One region of the Denitratisoma sp. agr-D3 genome, then DNA from elsewhere that is predicted to be linked to it. Evidence: predicted binding sites of a transcription regulator. Region 1 holds the regulator's gene; the other holds the start of a gene.

Region 1 (7,530 bases):
GCCACTTCCTGGTGGGCGGCAACTACACCGTCGGTATCGTGGTGTTCATCATCCTCACCGTGATCAACTTCGTCGTGATCACCAAGGGTGCCGGCCGGATCGCCGAAGTGGGCGCCCGCTTCACCCTGGACGCCATGCCCGGCAAGCAGATGGCCATCGACGCCGACCTCAACGCCGGCCTGATCGGCGAGGACGAGGCCCGCAAGCGCCGCAGCGAAGTCGCCGCCGAATCCGACTTCTACGGTTCCATGGACGGTGCTTCGAAGTTCGTCCGCGGCGATGCCGTCGCCGGCATCCTGATCCTGTTCATCAACGTCATCGGCGGCCTGATCGTGGGCGTGCTCCAGCACGACATGGACGCCGCCACCGCCGCCAAGACCTACACCCTGCTAACCATCGGCGACGGCCTGGTCGCCCAGTTGCCGGCCCTGATCATCTCCACCGCCGCCGGTCTGGTGGTGACCCGGGTCGGCGACGACGACAGCGACATCGGTCAGCAGTTCATCGGCCAGATCTTCGGCAACCCCTCGGTTCTGGTGCTGACTTCCGCCATTCTGGGCATTCTCGGTCTGATCCCGGGCATGCCCCACCTGGTTTTCCTGTTGCTGTCTGTCGTTGTCGGCGCCCTGGCCTACTGGAAGCTGAAGGATCACCAGGAAGAATCCGCCGCTGCCGAAGCGGAGGCAGAAAAGAAGGAAGCGCCCAAGGCCGAGTCCCTGGAAGCGAGTTGGTCCGACGTGGCGCCGGTGGACGTGCTGGGCCTGGAAGTGGGCTACCGCCTGATCCCCCTGGTGGACCAGGGCCAGAACGGCGACCTGCTCAAGCGCATTCGCGGCTTGCGCAAGAAATTCGCCCAGGAAGTGGGCTTCCTGGCCGCGCCGGTGCACATCCGCGACAACTTGGAACTCAAGCCCAGCGCCTACCGCCTGACCATGAAGGGCGTCGAAATCGGTGCCGGCGAGGCCCACACCAACATGTTCCTGGCCATCAACCCCGGTCGGGTGAGCGGCCCCCTGTCCGGCATCGAAACCCAGGATCCCGCCTTCGGCCTGCCGGCCATCTGGATCGAACCCCATCTCAAGGACCAGGCCGGCATGCTGGGCTACACCGTGGTGGATACCAGCACCGTGGTGGCCACCCACCTCAATCACGTCATTCTTTCCCATGCCGCCGAACTGCTCGGCCGCCAGGAAACCCAGGCGCTGCTGGACCACATCGCCAAGGATGCGCCCAAGCTCATCGAGGACCTGGTGCCCAAGCAAATCTCCCTCACGGTGGTGCAGCGGGTGCTGCAAAACCTGCTGGAAGAGGGGGTGTCCATCCGCGACATGCGCACCATCATCGAAACCCTGGCGGAGTACGCCCTGCGCACCCAGGATCCGATGGAACTCACCGCCCAGGTCCGCATCGCCATGGGCCGCGCCATCGTCCAACAGATTTTCCCCGGCAACAGCGAATTGCAGGTCATGGCCCTGGAGCCGGGCTTGGAACGCATCCTGTCCCAGGCCCTGGGTGGCGGCGGCGATGCCGGCGCCATCGAGCCGGGCCTGGCCGACACGCTGCTGCGGGAAACCGCCGCGGCTGCCCAGCGCCAGGAGGACCTCGGCCTGCCGCCGGTGCTGCTGGTCCCTGGTTCCCTGCGCTGGCTGCTGTCCCGTTTCCTGCGCCGTGCCGTTCCCCAACTGAAGGTCATCGCCAACGGCGAAGTGCCTGATTCCCGCACCATCAAGGTGATGTCGATTATTGGAGCCAACAAATGACAGTAAAACGCTTCTACGCTGAAACCGCGCGGGAATGCCTGCGACGGGTCAAAGCCGAATTGGGGCCGGATGCCATCGTTGTCTCCAACCGTTCGGTGGACGGCGGGGTGGAAATCACGGCCATGTCGGCCGACAGCCTGGAGGCTATCTCCCGCCAGGCCGGGGCCGATCCGGTGGCCGCCGTCGCCAACGGCGCGGCACGCCCCATGGCCAGCGTCGTGCCCGAACGGACGCCCGCCGCTGCCCGTGCCGCGATGGACGACGATTACACCGTGAGCCTGTCGCCGCAAGTGCGCAAACAGCCCGCCGTGCGTAGCTGGCAACCGCCGCAGCACGACGTGCGGCCGGCCGTGGAGGACAAGCCCCGCCTGCGTCCATTGCCGCCCAAGGGTCGCAACGGTGGCGACGGCGTTCCCTCCGCCGCCCAGGTGGCGGCCAGCCTGCGCTCTTCCCTGGCGGAAGGGGAGCGCCTGGCGGCCCAGCCCAGCAACGATGGCCGGGTGAATGAGTTGATGCGGGAGATGCAATCGATCAAGGGCATGCTGGAACAGCAACTGGCGGGTTTCGCTTGGGGCGAGATGTCCAAGCATGAACCGATGCGCGCCCTGCTTTTGTCGGAAATGCTGGAAGCCGGATTTTCCGGCCAGCTGGCCCGCCGGCTGACTTCGGAACTGCCCAATGAGATGGGCCTGGAGGAAGGTCGCAAGTGGCTGATGTCCGCCCTCAATCGACGCCTGCGCACCCTGGGCGACGAAGGCGACCTGATTGACCGGGGCGGTGTCTATGCCCTGGTGGGGCCGACCGGCGTCGGCAAGACCACCACTACCGCCAAGCTGGCGGCCCGTTGCGTGGTGCGCTACGGTGCCGACAAGGTGGCCCTGCTGACCACGGACAGTTACCGGATCGGTGCCCACGAACAACTGCGCATCTATGGCCGCATCCTTGGCGTGCCGGTGCACGTGGTGCGGGATGGCGAGGACCTACGTCACACCCTGGCCGATCTCAAGGACAAGCACATGGTGCTGATCGACACCGTCGGCATGAGCCAGCGCGATCGCATGGTGGCCGAGCAGGCGGCCATGCTGATGCGCGCTGGCGAGGTCAACCGCTTGCTGCTGCTCAACGCCACGAGCCGTGGCGACACCCTGGACGACGTGATCCGTGCCTACGCCGGCGAGGATCTGGTGGGCTGCATCATCACCAAGACCGACGAAACCGCCGCCCTGGCACCGGCGGTGGACGCCATCGTCCGCCACGGCCTGTTGTTGGCCTACATGGCCAATGGTCAGCGGGTACCGGAAGACCTGCATCTGCCCAACCGCAGCTATCTCCTCCATCGTTCCTTCAAGCAGCCCATCGCCGGCTCTCCCCATCGTCTGCGTGAGCAGGAAATCGGCATGGTGATGGCGCGTCAAGGCGGCCCTGCCGCCGATGGCGGCAAGGGGAACGAGGACCGGCGTCTTGGCTGAACTTGGCAGCCACGATCAGGCGGCCGGTCTGCGCCGCCTGTTCGGTAACCGGGGCGCGCGATCGGTGGCCTTCGTCCACGTTCGACGGGGCGCGGAAAGCGCAAAGATGATCGCCCGGGCCGCCAATGGTTTGGCCGACCACGGTCACGGCGTGGTGGTCGTGGATGAACAGCCGGGCGGCGGCGGGGTGCTCGCCCTGGCCGGACAACGACCGCGCTACGACTTGTTCGATGTCTTCATCGGCGCCTGCCGCCTGGAAGACGTCATGATCCGGGCGACGCCCAGCATCAGCCTGGTACCCGCCGCCCGCGCCGCCCGGGAGTTTGGCGTCGGCGAGGTGGATATCGAGCAGCGGATGAGGGCCTGTCTGGCCGAGCTCGGCGTCAAGGCCGGTTTTGTCCTGGTGGATGCCAACTTGCGCCAAGGCGATGTTTCCCAGTTAGCAAAGGCTGCCGACCACATGGCCATCGTGGCCCCGTCGGCGGGACGGGACGTGACCGATGCCTATACCCTGATCAAGCGCCAAGGCGGCCGTCATGGCCGCCGGGAATTTCAACTGGTGCTGGAAAACGTCGGCAATTCCTTGGTGGCCAGTGGCGAAGCAAGGACTATTTTTCAGAATCTGAGAACTACGACACAGAAGCATCTTGGTGCCCGCTTGGGGCATCTTGCCACCTTGGTGAACGGCTCCGCAGACGACCTGGTGGATGGACTGCTGACCCGGCTTAGCGCGACCAACCAACCGCCGCGAGAAGGCGGCACAACCCGTCTGCGAGGCCTTTTCGGGGCCTCGGGCCTGTTTGAATCGGTGGTATAGTCGGGCGGAATTTCCGCCCGATTTTCCTTGAATACCGCCGCTTTCCGACAGATGTATACCGCCCAAGGCTCACTGGAACGCAGTCAACTCGTTACCCAATATGCGCCGCTGGTTAAACGGATCGCCTTCCATTTGATGGCGAAATTGCCGGCCAGCGTGCAGGTGGACGATTTGATCCAAAACGGCATGCTGGGCTTGCTCGATGCCCTGGGGCGTTACGAAGAGGGCTTGGGCGCGCAGTTCGAGACATACGCCGTGCAACGCATCCGCGGTTCGATGTTGGATGGCCTGCGGGAGAACGATTGGTTGCCCCGGGGCGTGCGCCGGGAGATGCGCCGGGTGGAAGCCGCGATTCACAAGCTTGAACACCAGCATGGCCGGCAGCCCTCGGAAAAGGAGTTGGCGGATACCCTGGGCATGACCCTGGATGAGTACCAGAAGCTGTTGCTGGAGGCCCGCGGGCACCAGTTGGTCTATCTGGAGGATTTGTCGGATGCGGGCGATGAGGATTATCTCGATCGCAATCTGGCCAGTTCGACCCTGGATCCTTTGGCCGCCCTCGAGGATGCCAGTATGCGGGCCGCATTGGTGCGGGCGATTTCTGCCTTGCCCGAGCGCGAAAAGCTGATGATGGCTTTATATTACGAACAGGATTTGAATCTTCGTGAAATCGGTGAAGTGATGGGCGTTACCGAGTCGCGGGTTTGCCAGTTGCATAGCCAGGCCATCGCCCGGTTGCGGGCATCCGTGGTCGGCGAGGGCGAGGAAGCGAAGGAAAAACCCTTGGCAAAAGCCAAGCGTGGACGTAAACCCAAGGCGGCGTGAAGGGATCTAGCGTATGGATTTAGTCAGCATTCTGGGCTTGTTGTTGGGGGTGATCGCCATCGTCGGCGGTCAGTTGCTGGAAGGGGGGCATATCGGCTCCCTGATCCAGCCGACGTCGTTGCTGATCGTGTTCGGCGGAACGATGGGGGCGGTGCTGCTGCAAAGCCCCATGCGGACCATCAAGAAGGGCCTGATCATGCTGGGCTGGATTTTCGTTCCGCCCAAGGTGGACGCCGGCAACCTGATCGAGCAGATGACGCGTTGGAGCCACCTGGCGCGCAAGGAAGGCCTGCTTTCCCTGGAAAACCAGATCGAAACCATGGACGATCCCATTCTGCGCAAGGGGCTCCAATTGCTGGTCGATGGTGCCGAGCCCGAGCGTCTGCGGGAAGTCATGGAAGTGGAGATCGGTTCCTACGAATGGGAACTGAAAATGGGCGCCAAGATTTGGGAAGGCGCGGGCGGTTACTCGCCGACCATCGGCATTATCGGCGCGGTGATGGGCCTGATCCACGTGATGGAAAACCTGACGGATCCGTCCAAGCTGGGCGCGGGGATTTCGGTGGCCTTCGTCGCCACCATTTACGGCGTGGGCATGGCCAACCTGTTTTTCCTGCCGGTGGGCAAGAAACTGATGTCCAACATTTCCCGCCTGGTTTCCCTGCGCGAAATGTACGTGGATGGCTTGGTGGGCATCGCCAACGGCGACAACCCGCGCATCATCGAAAGCCGTTTGCAAGGCTATCTGCCGGACTGAGGCTGCCATGCACTATTCCCGCCATCGTCGCGAACGACGCAAGCAGCAAGGTGAGGAGCTCGAGAATCACGAGCGTTGGCTGGTGTCCTATGCCGACTTCATCACCCTGATGTTTGCCTTCTTCGTGGTGATGTACGCGATTTCCTCGGTGAACGAAGGCAAGTACAAGGTCCTTGGGGATGCCCTCAATCTGGCCTTCCGCGCCGCGCCTGGCGACACGACAGGTGCCGCGCCGGTGTCGATCAGCCCGAACGTGACGGCTCCCATGTTCATGCCCCTGCGCCGGACACCGGCCCAGGTCAAGCAAGACGAGGCCACGCGGCAGTTGCTGGAAAAAATGCGGGCCATGATGAAGGAGATCCGGACCACCCTTGCTCCCTTGGTTCAGGAGGGCTTGGTGAATGTGACCGAAGGGCCGCGCGGCGTCACGGTGGATTTTGACGCCAGCGTTCTGTTTGCCCCCGGCGATGCCCGTTTGGATACCTCGGCCATCCGGGCACTGGTGGTGGTGGCGCAGATCGTCGCACCGGCAACCTTCCCCATCACGGTCGAAGGGCACACGGACAATGTGCCCATCAGCACCCCGCTGTATCCCTCCAACTGGGAGTTGTCCGGCAATCGGGCTTCCAGCGTGGTGCGGCTGTTCATTGAAAGCGGCGTCTCCCCCAAGCGGCTCACCGCCATCGGTTATGCCGATCAGCGTCCGGTTGCCGATAACAGCACCCAGGATGGGCGCCAGAAGAACCGTCGAGTGTCCATCGTCATGGAAGCCATGCCGCCCCAGGACAGCCGGGCGCCCGAGAACATCCTGAAACAACCCTAAGAGTTTTGCGGCACGCTGTCCGCAGTCGCGTCAGCGACTAGGCGCTGCCGATGGTGCGGCCGTGGCTGATGCTGTTGGTCTGACCGTCGGGGCCGTAGGTGGCGGGGCGATTGGCGGCCGCCATCAAGGTCTGGATCGCCTGCTGGTTGTTGCTCAGGCGTTCGGCCACCAGGCGGCCGTTGATGTCGTTGAGAAGCTTGGCTTCGCTGGCCAAACCGATGAAGCTGGCCCAGAGTTCCTGGTGTTCAGCGGCTTGTTGGGTCATCCACTGCTTCAGGCCTTCCCGGTCCGTGGGGATGCCGCTTTCGGCCATGAGCACTTGGCGTTTTTCGCTTTGCTGGCCTAAGGTTTCCGCCAAGGTGGTTTTGCTGGCGGTCAGGGGGGCGATCTCGTCCTTGCGCCCGGCGGTGAGTACTTCCTGTTCGGCCTTCAGCAGGCCGACGAATTTTTCCACCAACTGCTTTTCCGCGGCCAGCAGCGTGAAGAACGACTGTGTCTGGGCCGCTGTCGTCACGGTGGTTTAGGCCTGGGGACGACCGCGCAGCATCTGCTTGACGTTGTCGAGCAAACCGTCGGCGATGCGTTCGGGATCGATCTGGAAACGACCCTCGGCGATGGCCTGCTTGATTTCCTTGACGCGATCACTGTTCACCACGGGCGTATTGGCCATGGCGCTTTGCACTTCTTGCATGTGCTGGGTGAAGGTGGCCACTTGGGCCTCGGCTACGCCACCCGATGCCGTCTGGGCGGCCGGAACCGACCGGGCCGTTACGGTGGCACCGGGCTGGTTCAGACTAGGGGACGAGTTGTTGATCTTCACGGCAAATTCCTTTCCACTCAGGGAGCTCTGTACTGGTTAACGGTATTCCACGTCAAAACTTTAGAGCATCGTCCTGTGGCAATCGTTGGACGGATTCTACGATAAATCAGTGTGTTATTTCAACAATGCCGCCAGCCTTGGCAATGCCGCTGACAACCTGACCATTGGGCAGGCGAACCCGGACCACGGCCTCCTCGCTGGCGTTGTTGAGGGCCTGGCCCTCGCTGGAAACGGAAAAGCCGCTGCCGCGGCTGACGAT
Region 2 (7,530 bases), on a different contig from region 1:
CCAAGGTCAAGGCCGAATTCCTGGCCAAGGTTGCCAAGGGCGAAGAAGCCTGTGGCCTGATCTCCCGCGCCAAGGCCACCGAACTGCTGGGCACCATGCTTGGCGGCTACAACGTCAAGCCCCTGATCGACGTCCTCGGCGACGCCGAAGTGGGCGCCGTGGCCGCCAACGCCCTCAAGCACACCCTGCTGATGTTCGACTTCTTCCACGACGTGAAGGAACTGGCCGACAAGGGCAACGCCAACGCCAAGGCCGTGCTGCAATCCTGGGCCGACGCCGAGTGGTTCACCTCCCGCCCCGAAGTGCCCGCCAGCCAGAAGCTGACCGTGTTCAAGGTGACCGGCGAAACCAACACCGACGACCTGTCCCCCGCTCCCGATGCCTGGTCCCGTCCCGACATCCCCCTGCATGCCCTGGCCATGCTGAAGAACCCCCGTCCCGGCATCGAAGCCGACGAACCGGGCAACCGCGGCCCCGTCAAGCAGTTGGAAGCCCTGGCCAAGAAGGGCAACCTGATCGCCTACGTGGGCGACGTGGTCGGTACCGGCTCTTCCCGCAAGTCCGCCACCAACTCCGTGCTCTGGTTCACCGGCGAAGACATCCCCTTCGTGCCCAACAAGCGCTTCGGCGGCGTCTGCCTGGGTAGCAAGATCGCCCCCATCTTCTTCAACACCATGGAAGATGCCGGCGCCCTGCCCGTGGAAATCGACGCGACCCAGATGAACATGGGTGACGAGATCGAGCTCAAGATCGACCAAGCCACCGCCAAGGTCACCGCCCTCAAGAACGGTGCCGTGATCGCCGAAGCCCAGCTCAAGACCCCGGTGATCCTGGACGAAGTCCGCGCCGGTGGCCGGATCAACCTGATCATCGGCCGCGGCCTCACCGCCAAGGCCCGGGAAGCCCTCAAGCTGCCCGCCTCCACCCTGTTCCGCCTGCCCGGCACCCCCACCGACACCGGCAAGGGCTTCTCCCTGGCGCAGAAGATGGTTGGTCGCGCCTGCGGCCTGCCCGAAGGCAAGGGTGTTCGTCCCGGCACCTACTGCGAACCCAAGATGACCACCGTGGGTTCCCAGGACACCACCGGCCCCATGACCCGCGACGAGCTGAAGGACCTGGCCTGTCTGGGCTTCTCCGCCGACCTAGTGATGCAGTCCTTCTGCCACACCGCCGCTTATCCCAAGCTGGTGGACGTGAAGATGCACCGCACCCTGCCCTCCTTCATCACTGCCCGTGGCGGCGTTTCCCTGCGTCCCGGTGACGGCGTGATCCACTCCTGGCTCAACCGCCTGCTGCTGCCCGACACCGTGGGTACCGGCGGCGACAGCCACACCCGCTTCCCCATCGGCATCTCCTTCCCCGCGGGTTCCGGCCTGGTGGCCTTCGCCGCCGCCACCGGCGTGATGCCCCTGGACATGCCCGAATCCGTGCTGGTGCGCTTCAAGGGTTCCATGGAAGAAGCCGGCAAGCGCGGCATCACCCTGCGCGACCTGGTGAACGCCATCCCCTACTACGCCATCAAGCAAGGCCTGCTGACCGTGGCCAAGCAAGGCAAGAAGAACATCTTCTCCGGCCGCATCCTGGAAATCGAAGGCCTGCCCGACCTCAAGGTGGAACAAGCCTTCGAACTCACTGACGCCTCCGCCGAGCGTTCCGCCGCCGGTTGCACCGTGCGCCTGAACAAGGAGCCCATCGTCGAGTACATGCGTTCCAACATCACCCTGATGAAGTGGATGATCGCCAATGGCTACGAAGATGCCCGCACCCTGAAGCGCCGCATCAAGTCCATGGAAGACTGGATTGCCAACGGCACCCTGCTGGCCCCCGACGCCGACGCCGACTACGCTGCCGTGATCGAAATCGACCTGGCCGACGTCAAGGAGCCCATCCTGGCCTGCCCCAACGACCCGGACGACGTGAAGCTGCTGTCCGACGTCCAGGGCGACAAGATCGACGAGGTCTTCATCGGCTCCTGCATGACCAACATCGGCCACTTCCGTGCCGCGGGCAAGGTACTGGACGGCAAGTCCGACATCCCCACCCGCCTCTGGATCGCCCCGCCCACCAAGATGGACGCCATGATCCTCAACGAGGAAGGCTACTACTCGGTGCTGGGCAAGTCCGGCGCCCGCATGGAAATGCCCGGCTGCTCCCTCTGCATGGGCAACCAAGCCCAGATCAAGAAGGGTTCCACGGCCGTGTCCACCTCGACCCGTAACTTCCCCAACCGCCTGGGCATCGACACCCGCGTCTATTTGGCCTCCGCCGAGCTGTCCGCCGTGGCCGCCCTGATGGGCAAGCTGCCCACCGTGGCCGAGTACCAGGAGCAGGTCAAGGCGGTTAACGCCAAGGCCGCCGACGTCTACCGCTACATGAACTTCGACCAGATCGCCGAGTTCAAGGAAGTGGCCGACACCGTCGCCGTCTGATCCGTCCCGTTTAAAGGCCGCCGGACTTACCCTGTCCGGCAACCTCAACGCCCCGGCCCACAAGGCCGGGGCGTTTTCCATTCAAGAAGCCCGAAAATCGGCCGATAATAGATACGTTGCCCCTAGGAGAATCCCATGGACGTCAGTGCCATCGCATCCCTCGCCACCGACCTGGCCCAGACCCGCACCCTGGCCGAAGCCCAGATTTCGGTGCAAAAAAAGGCTATGGAACTCCAAGGCGCCGGCGTGTTGCAGCTCCTGGAAGCCGCCGCCCAGGTCATGCCCCAGGCCCCCAGCAATCCGCCCCATCTCGGCAACAACGTGGATGTCCTCGCCTGATCCCTTCAGGCCGCCCATCGATTAAAGACTAGCAGTACAAACTGCCTAGCCTCTTCGGGGCCTTATGCTTTCTCCGACGGGGTAATACACTGGCGACCTCGTCCCCGCCCCGTTTTCCCATGCTTGCCGCCCTGACCCAACTTCTCCTCTTCCAGCTCGTCGGCGAAATCATCGCCCGCAGTTTCGGCCTGCCCATTCCCGGCCCCGTCATCGGCATGGCCCTGATGTTCCTTGCCCTGGTCCTGCGCGGCGGCCCCGACGAAGGCACCAAAACCAGCGCCAACACCCTGCTGCAACACCTGTCACTGATGTTCGTCCCCGCCGGCACCGGCGTCATGCTGCACTTCCAGCGCATGGCCGACGAATGGCTGCCCATCACCGCCGCCCTGATCGGCAGCACCTTCCTCGCCATGGCCGTCACTGTCCTGGTGCTCAAGGCCCTGGCGCCGAAAACACCGGGAGAGCCCTCATGAGCCACAACTTCACCGAAGTCTGGGCTTACCTGGCCGCCTCGCCATTGCTGGGCCTCACCGTCACCCTGCTGGCCTACCAGGCCGCCCACTGGGTGTTCCGCAAGGCCAAGTTCCACCCCGCCGCCAACCCGGTGCTGCTGTCGGTGTTGTTCTTGGTTCCCCTGCTGGAATTGACCGGCACCTCCTACCAAACCTATTTCGACGGCGCCCAGTTCGTGCACTTCCTCCTCGGCCCCGCCACCGTGGCCCTGGCCGTGCCCCTCTACGGTCAGATCCGCCGCCTTCATGCGATGGTCCTGCCCCTCGCCGTGGCCCTGCTGGCCGGCTCCGCCACGGCCATCGTCTCGGCCCTGGTCATCGGCAAGCTATTGGGTGCCAGCCCGGTCACCTTGATTTCCCTGGCGCCCAAGTCGGTCACCACCCCCATCGCCATGGGCATCGCCGAAAAACTCGGCGGCCTGCCGTCCCTTGCCGCGCTGATGGTGCTCACCACCGGCATCATCGGCGCCGTGGGTGGCAGCGGCCTCTACCGCCTGCTGCGGGTGCGCGATCCGGCCATGAAGGGCTTCGCCATGGGTATCGCCGCCCACGGCATCGGTACCGCCCGCGCCTTCCAGGAAAACGAGCAGATGGGCGCCTTCTCCGCCCTGGCCATGGGCCTCAACGGCCTGCTCACGGCCCTGTTGCTGCCCTTGCTGCTGCCCCTCTTCTCCGCCTGGCTGCGCTAAGGGCAAATAAGCCCGGCGGACGTGGCGGGGCGGGGTAACATGGCGCCCCCTCGCCCTTGCCCATCCGCCATGACCGCTGCCGCACCGTCCCTGATCGACCACCTGGACCGCGCCTTCCAAGCTCGGCGCGAACTGCTGCCTCAGTGGCAGGCGGAGGCCACCACCTGCTATCGTCTGTTCCACGGCAGCGTCGAGGGCCTGCCGGACCATACCGGCCTGACGGTGGACCGCTACGGCGATTTGTTACTGGTGCAAAGCTTTCACCACACCCTGGACGAAGCCGCCCTGGCCGCCATCGATGGCTTTTACGCCGCCGCCCAGCCCGGGCTGACCCGCGTTTACAACGACCGCAGCCAACGCAATTCGCGCATCGCCAATGCCCTCGGTGCCGAGGAAAAGGCCTTTGCCCAGCAGCCCGTGATCGCCAGCGAAATGGGCGTCCAATACCAGATCCAGGCCCGCCATCAGGGGCAGGACCCCTGGCTGTTCCTGGACCTGCGAGCCGCCCGGCGCCGCGTCATGGCCGAGGCCGCGGGCAAGTCCGTCCTCAATCTGTTCGCCTACACCTGCGGCGTCGGCATCGCCGCCGCCAAGGCCGGCGCTGAATTCGTCGTCAATGTGGACTTCGCCGAATCCAGCCTGCAAGTGGGCAAGGGCAATGCCGGCCTCAACGACCTGCCCCACCGCCCCCGCTTCATCAAAAGCGACGTCTTCGCCGCCGCCCGCCAATACGCCGGCATCGGCCAGCCGGACCGGGTGCGGGGCAAACCCATGCCGCCCTTCCCCAAGCTGGCGCCGCGTCGCTTCGACCTGGTGTTTCTCGATCCGCCCCGTTACGCCCGCAGCCCCTTCGGCGTGGTGGACCTGGTGCACGATTATCCCGGCGTCTTCAAGCCGGCCTTGCTCTGCACCGAGGAAGGCGGCACCCTGATCTGCTGCAACAACGTGGCCCAAGTGCAGCGGGAAGCCTGGCTGGACCAACTGGAGCGCAGCGCCCGCAAGGCGGGCCGCCCCATCCGCGCGATGGAATGGATCGCGCCCGAAGCCGACTTCCCCAGCCACGATGGACAACACCCCCTCAAGGTCGCCCTGCTGCGGGTTTGACCGTTTTTTCCAAGGAAACCGCCATGGCGATGAAATTCACCGACCTGCACAAGAACCTGGGCCTCAAGATCAACGGCCAACTGCGCAATAGCGCCAGCCCCGAGCGCTTCGCTCAAGGCGCATCCCCGTTGGACAAGAAGGAACAGCGCCGCCGCGACCAGGCCTTGGGCCTGGTGCCCTTTGCCGTCAAGCTGAACCAAGATCTGGTGGCCACCTTGCAGGCACAAGCGGCCAGCCGGGGCGTGCCCCTTAACGAACTGGTCGCCGAACTGCTGCAAAAAGGTCTGGCCGCCGACTGACGCCCCGGCAGCTATTCGCCGCGAAACTCGGGTTTGCGCTTTTCCACCAGGGCGCGCCGACCCTCGGCGTAATCCTCGCTGCCGTAGACCACCCGCCGCTGGCCCTGGATGCGCTCGAACTCCTGGGCGCTCAAGGGTGGCGCGGCGGACAACAGGCGCAACTGCTCCTTCATCACCGCCACCGCGAGGGGGGCGTTGGCGGCGATATCCGCCGCCAACTGTTCGCAAAACGCGCCGATTTCCGCCTCTTCCACCACGTGATTGACCGCGCCCAGCCGCTCCAGACGGGCGGCGGACAAGGGCCGGGCGGAAAACAGCATTTCCTTGACGACGGCCAGGGGCACGGCATTGAGGAAGGTGGTGAGGCCGGTGGGGTTGTAGGGAATGCCCAGGCGCGCCGGCGTCACGGCAAAGGTGGAGGCGGGACTGGCCACGATCAGATCGCAGGCGAACACCGCCTCGCAGGCACCGCCCCAGACACTGCCCGTCACCTGGGCGATCACCGGCGCCGAAAAGGACTGGATGTCCCGCACCAGCTTGCGCAGGGGATCGGCCCATTGCAAGGGGTCGTGCCCCACCGCCGGCAAGGCTTCCACGTCGTAGCCGGCGGACCACACCTTGACCCCGGGATTGGCCCGCAGGATCACGGCCCGGGCGTTTTCCCGCTCAAAGCCGTCCAGGGCGACGCCGATTTCGTAGGCGAAGCGTTCCCCCAGCAGGTTGTACTTGTCGTCGTTGTCGAGGGTGATGAAACCCACGCCCTCGGCCAGGGACGTGTTGATCAGGGTCATGGGACGGCTACTCGATGGCGGATTGGGAGTCCATGCGCTGGCGCAGGATGAATTTCTGGATCTTGCCGGTGGAGGTCTTGGGCACCGTGCCGAACACCACCTGCTTGGGCACCTTGAAGTGGGCCAGGTGCTGGCGGCAGTACTCGACCATGGCCGCCTCGGTCACCGTCGCCCCGGTCCGCAGCTCGACGAAGGCGCAGGGCACCTCGCCCCACTTGGGATCGGGCTTGGCCACCACAGCGGCGGTCACCACGTCGGGATGCTTGTAGAGCACGTCCTCCACTTCCAGGGAGGAAATGTTCTCGCCGCCGGAAATAATGATGTCCTTGGAGCGGTCCTTGATCTTCACGTAGCCGTCGGGCTGCATCACCGCCAAGTCGCCGGTGTGGAACCAGCCGCCGGCGAAGGCCTCCTCGCTGGCCTTGGGATTCTTCAAATACCCCTTCATGGTCAGGTTGCCGCGGAAGAACACCTCGCCCATGGTTTCGCCGTCCTTCGGCACCGGTTCCAGGGTCACCGGGTCCAGCACCGTGATGGCCTGCTGCATGTGATAGGGCACCCCCTGGCGACCATTGACCACGGCCCGCTCCTCCAAGGGCAGCTCGTCCCAGCCCTCCTGCTTGGCGCAGACGGCGGCGGGGCCGTAGGTTTCGGTCAGGCCATAGACGTGGGTCAGGTTGAAGCCGGTCTTGGCCGCCCCCTCGATGATGGCCAGGGGCGGCGCGGCGCCGGCGATCAGGCCGTTGATGGACCAATCGATGCCCTGGCGCAAGGCCTCGGGGGCGTTGATCAGCATGCCGTACACGATGGGCGCGCCGCACATGTGAGTGACCTGGTGGCGCCGGATCTGGTCGTACACCAGGGCCGGATCGATGCGCCGCAGGCAGACGTTGATCCCGGCGTTGGCGGCCATGGTCCAGGGGAAGCACCAGCCGTTGCAGTGGAACATCGGCAGGGTCCACAGATACGCGCTGTGGGGCGGCATGGCCCAGGAAATGATGTTGCTGGCGGCGTTCAGATAGGCGCCCCGGTGGTGGTAGACCACCCCCTTGGGATTACCCGTGGTGCCCGAGGTGTAGTTGAGGCAGATCGGATCCCATTCGTCCGCGGGCAGGGACCAGGCGAAATCCGGGTCGCCGGCGGCGATGAAGTCCTCGTACTCAATGTCGCCGATGCGCTTGTCGGCCACGTACTGGCTGTCGAACACGTCGATCACACGGGGCGGCGGCCCTTCCAACAGTTTCAGGGCCTTGGCCACCACCGGCTGGTACTCCGGGTCCACGAACAGCACCTTGGCTTCGCCGTGGCCCAGCATGAAGGCGATGGCCTCGGCGTCGAGACGGGTATTGAGGGTATTGAGCACCGCC

The links. Region 1 encodes FliA, which starts transcription of late flagellar genes. Its sites were predicted from a motif close to CTAAAGTTNNCNNAAANNNTGCCGATANNA; they were not measured.
Region 2: a site for FliA is predicted at 2,510-2,539, ahead of ACYQ2U_RS09025 (YjfB family protein). Genes of this name have one in related genera too.

Annotation. Positions count from the first base shown of each region.
Region 1 covers NZ_BAAGIA010000005.1:92,172-99,701, reverse strand. The annotation lists gene flhA (flagellar biosynthesis protein FlhA) at 1-1,760, shown strand, start outside; gene flhF (flagellar biosynthesis protein FlhF) at 1,757-3,229, shown strand; gene ACYQ2U_RS14165 (MinD/ParA family ATP-binding protein) at 3,222-4,046, shown strand; gene ACYQ2U_RS14160 (RNA polymerase sigma factor FliA) at 4,098-4,871, shown strand; gene ACYQ2U_RS14155 (flagellar motor protein) at 4,885-5,628, shown strand; gene motD (flagellar motor protein MotD) at 5,636-6,451, shown strand; gene ACYQ2U_RS14145 (flagella synthesis protein FlgN) at 6,489-6,965, opposite strand; gene flgM (flagellar biosynthesis anti-sigma factor FlgM) at 6,972-7,271, opposite strand; gene flgA (flagellar basal body P-ring formation chaperone FlgA) at 7,378-7,530, opposite strand, start outside.
Region 2 covers NZ_BAAGIA010000003.1:98,217-105,746, forward strand. The annotation lists gene ACYQ2U_RS09020 (bifunctional aconitate hydratase 2/2-methylisocitrate dehydratase) at 1-2,429, shown strand, start outside; gene ACYQ2U_RS09025 (YjfB family protein) at 2,565-2,768, shown strand; gene ACYQ2U_RS09030 (CidA/LrgA family protein) at 2,888-3,241, shown strand; gene ACYQ2U_RS09035 (LrgB family protein) at 3,238-3,969, shown strand; gene ACYQ2U_RS09040 (class I SAM-dependent rRNA methyltransferase) at 4,039-5,073, shown strand; gene ACYQ2U_RS09045 (hypothetical protein) at 5,097-5,372, shown strand; gene scpB (methylmalonyl-CoA decarboxylase) at 5,384-6,163, opposite strand; gene ACYQ2U_RS09055 (acyl-CoA synthetase) at 6,171-7,530, opposite strand, start outside.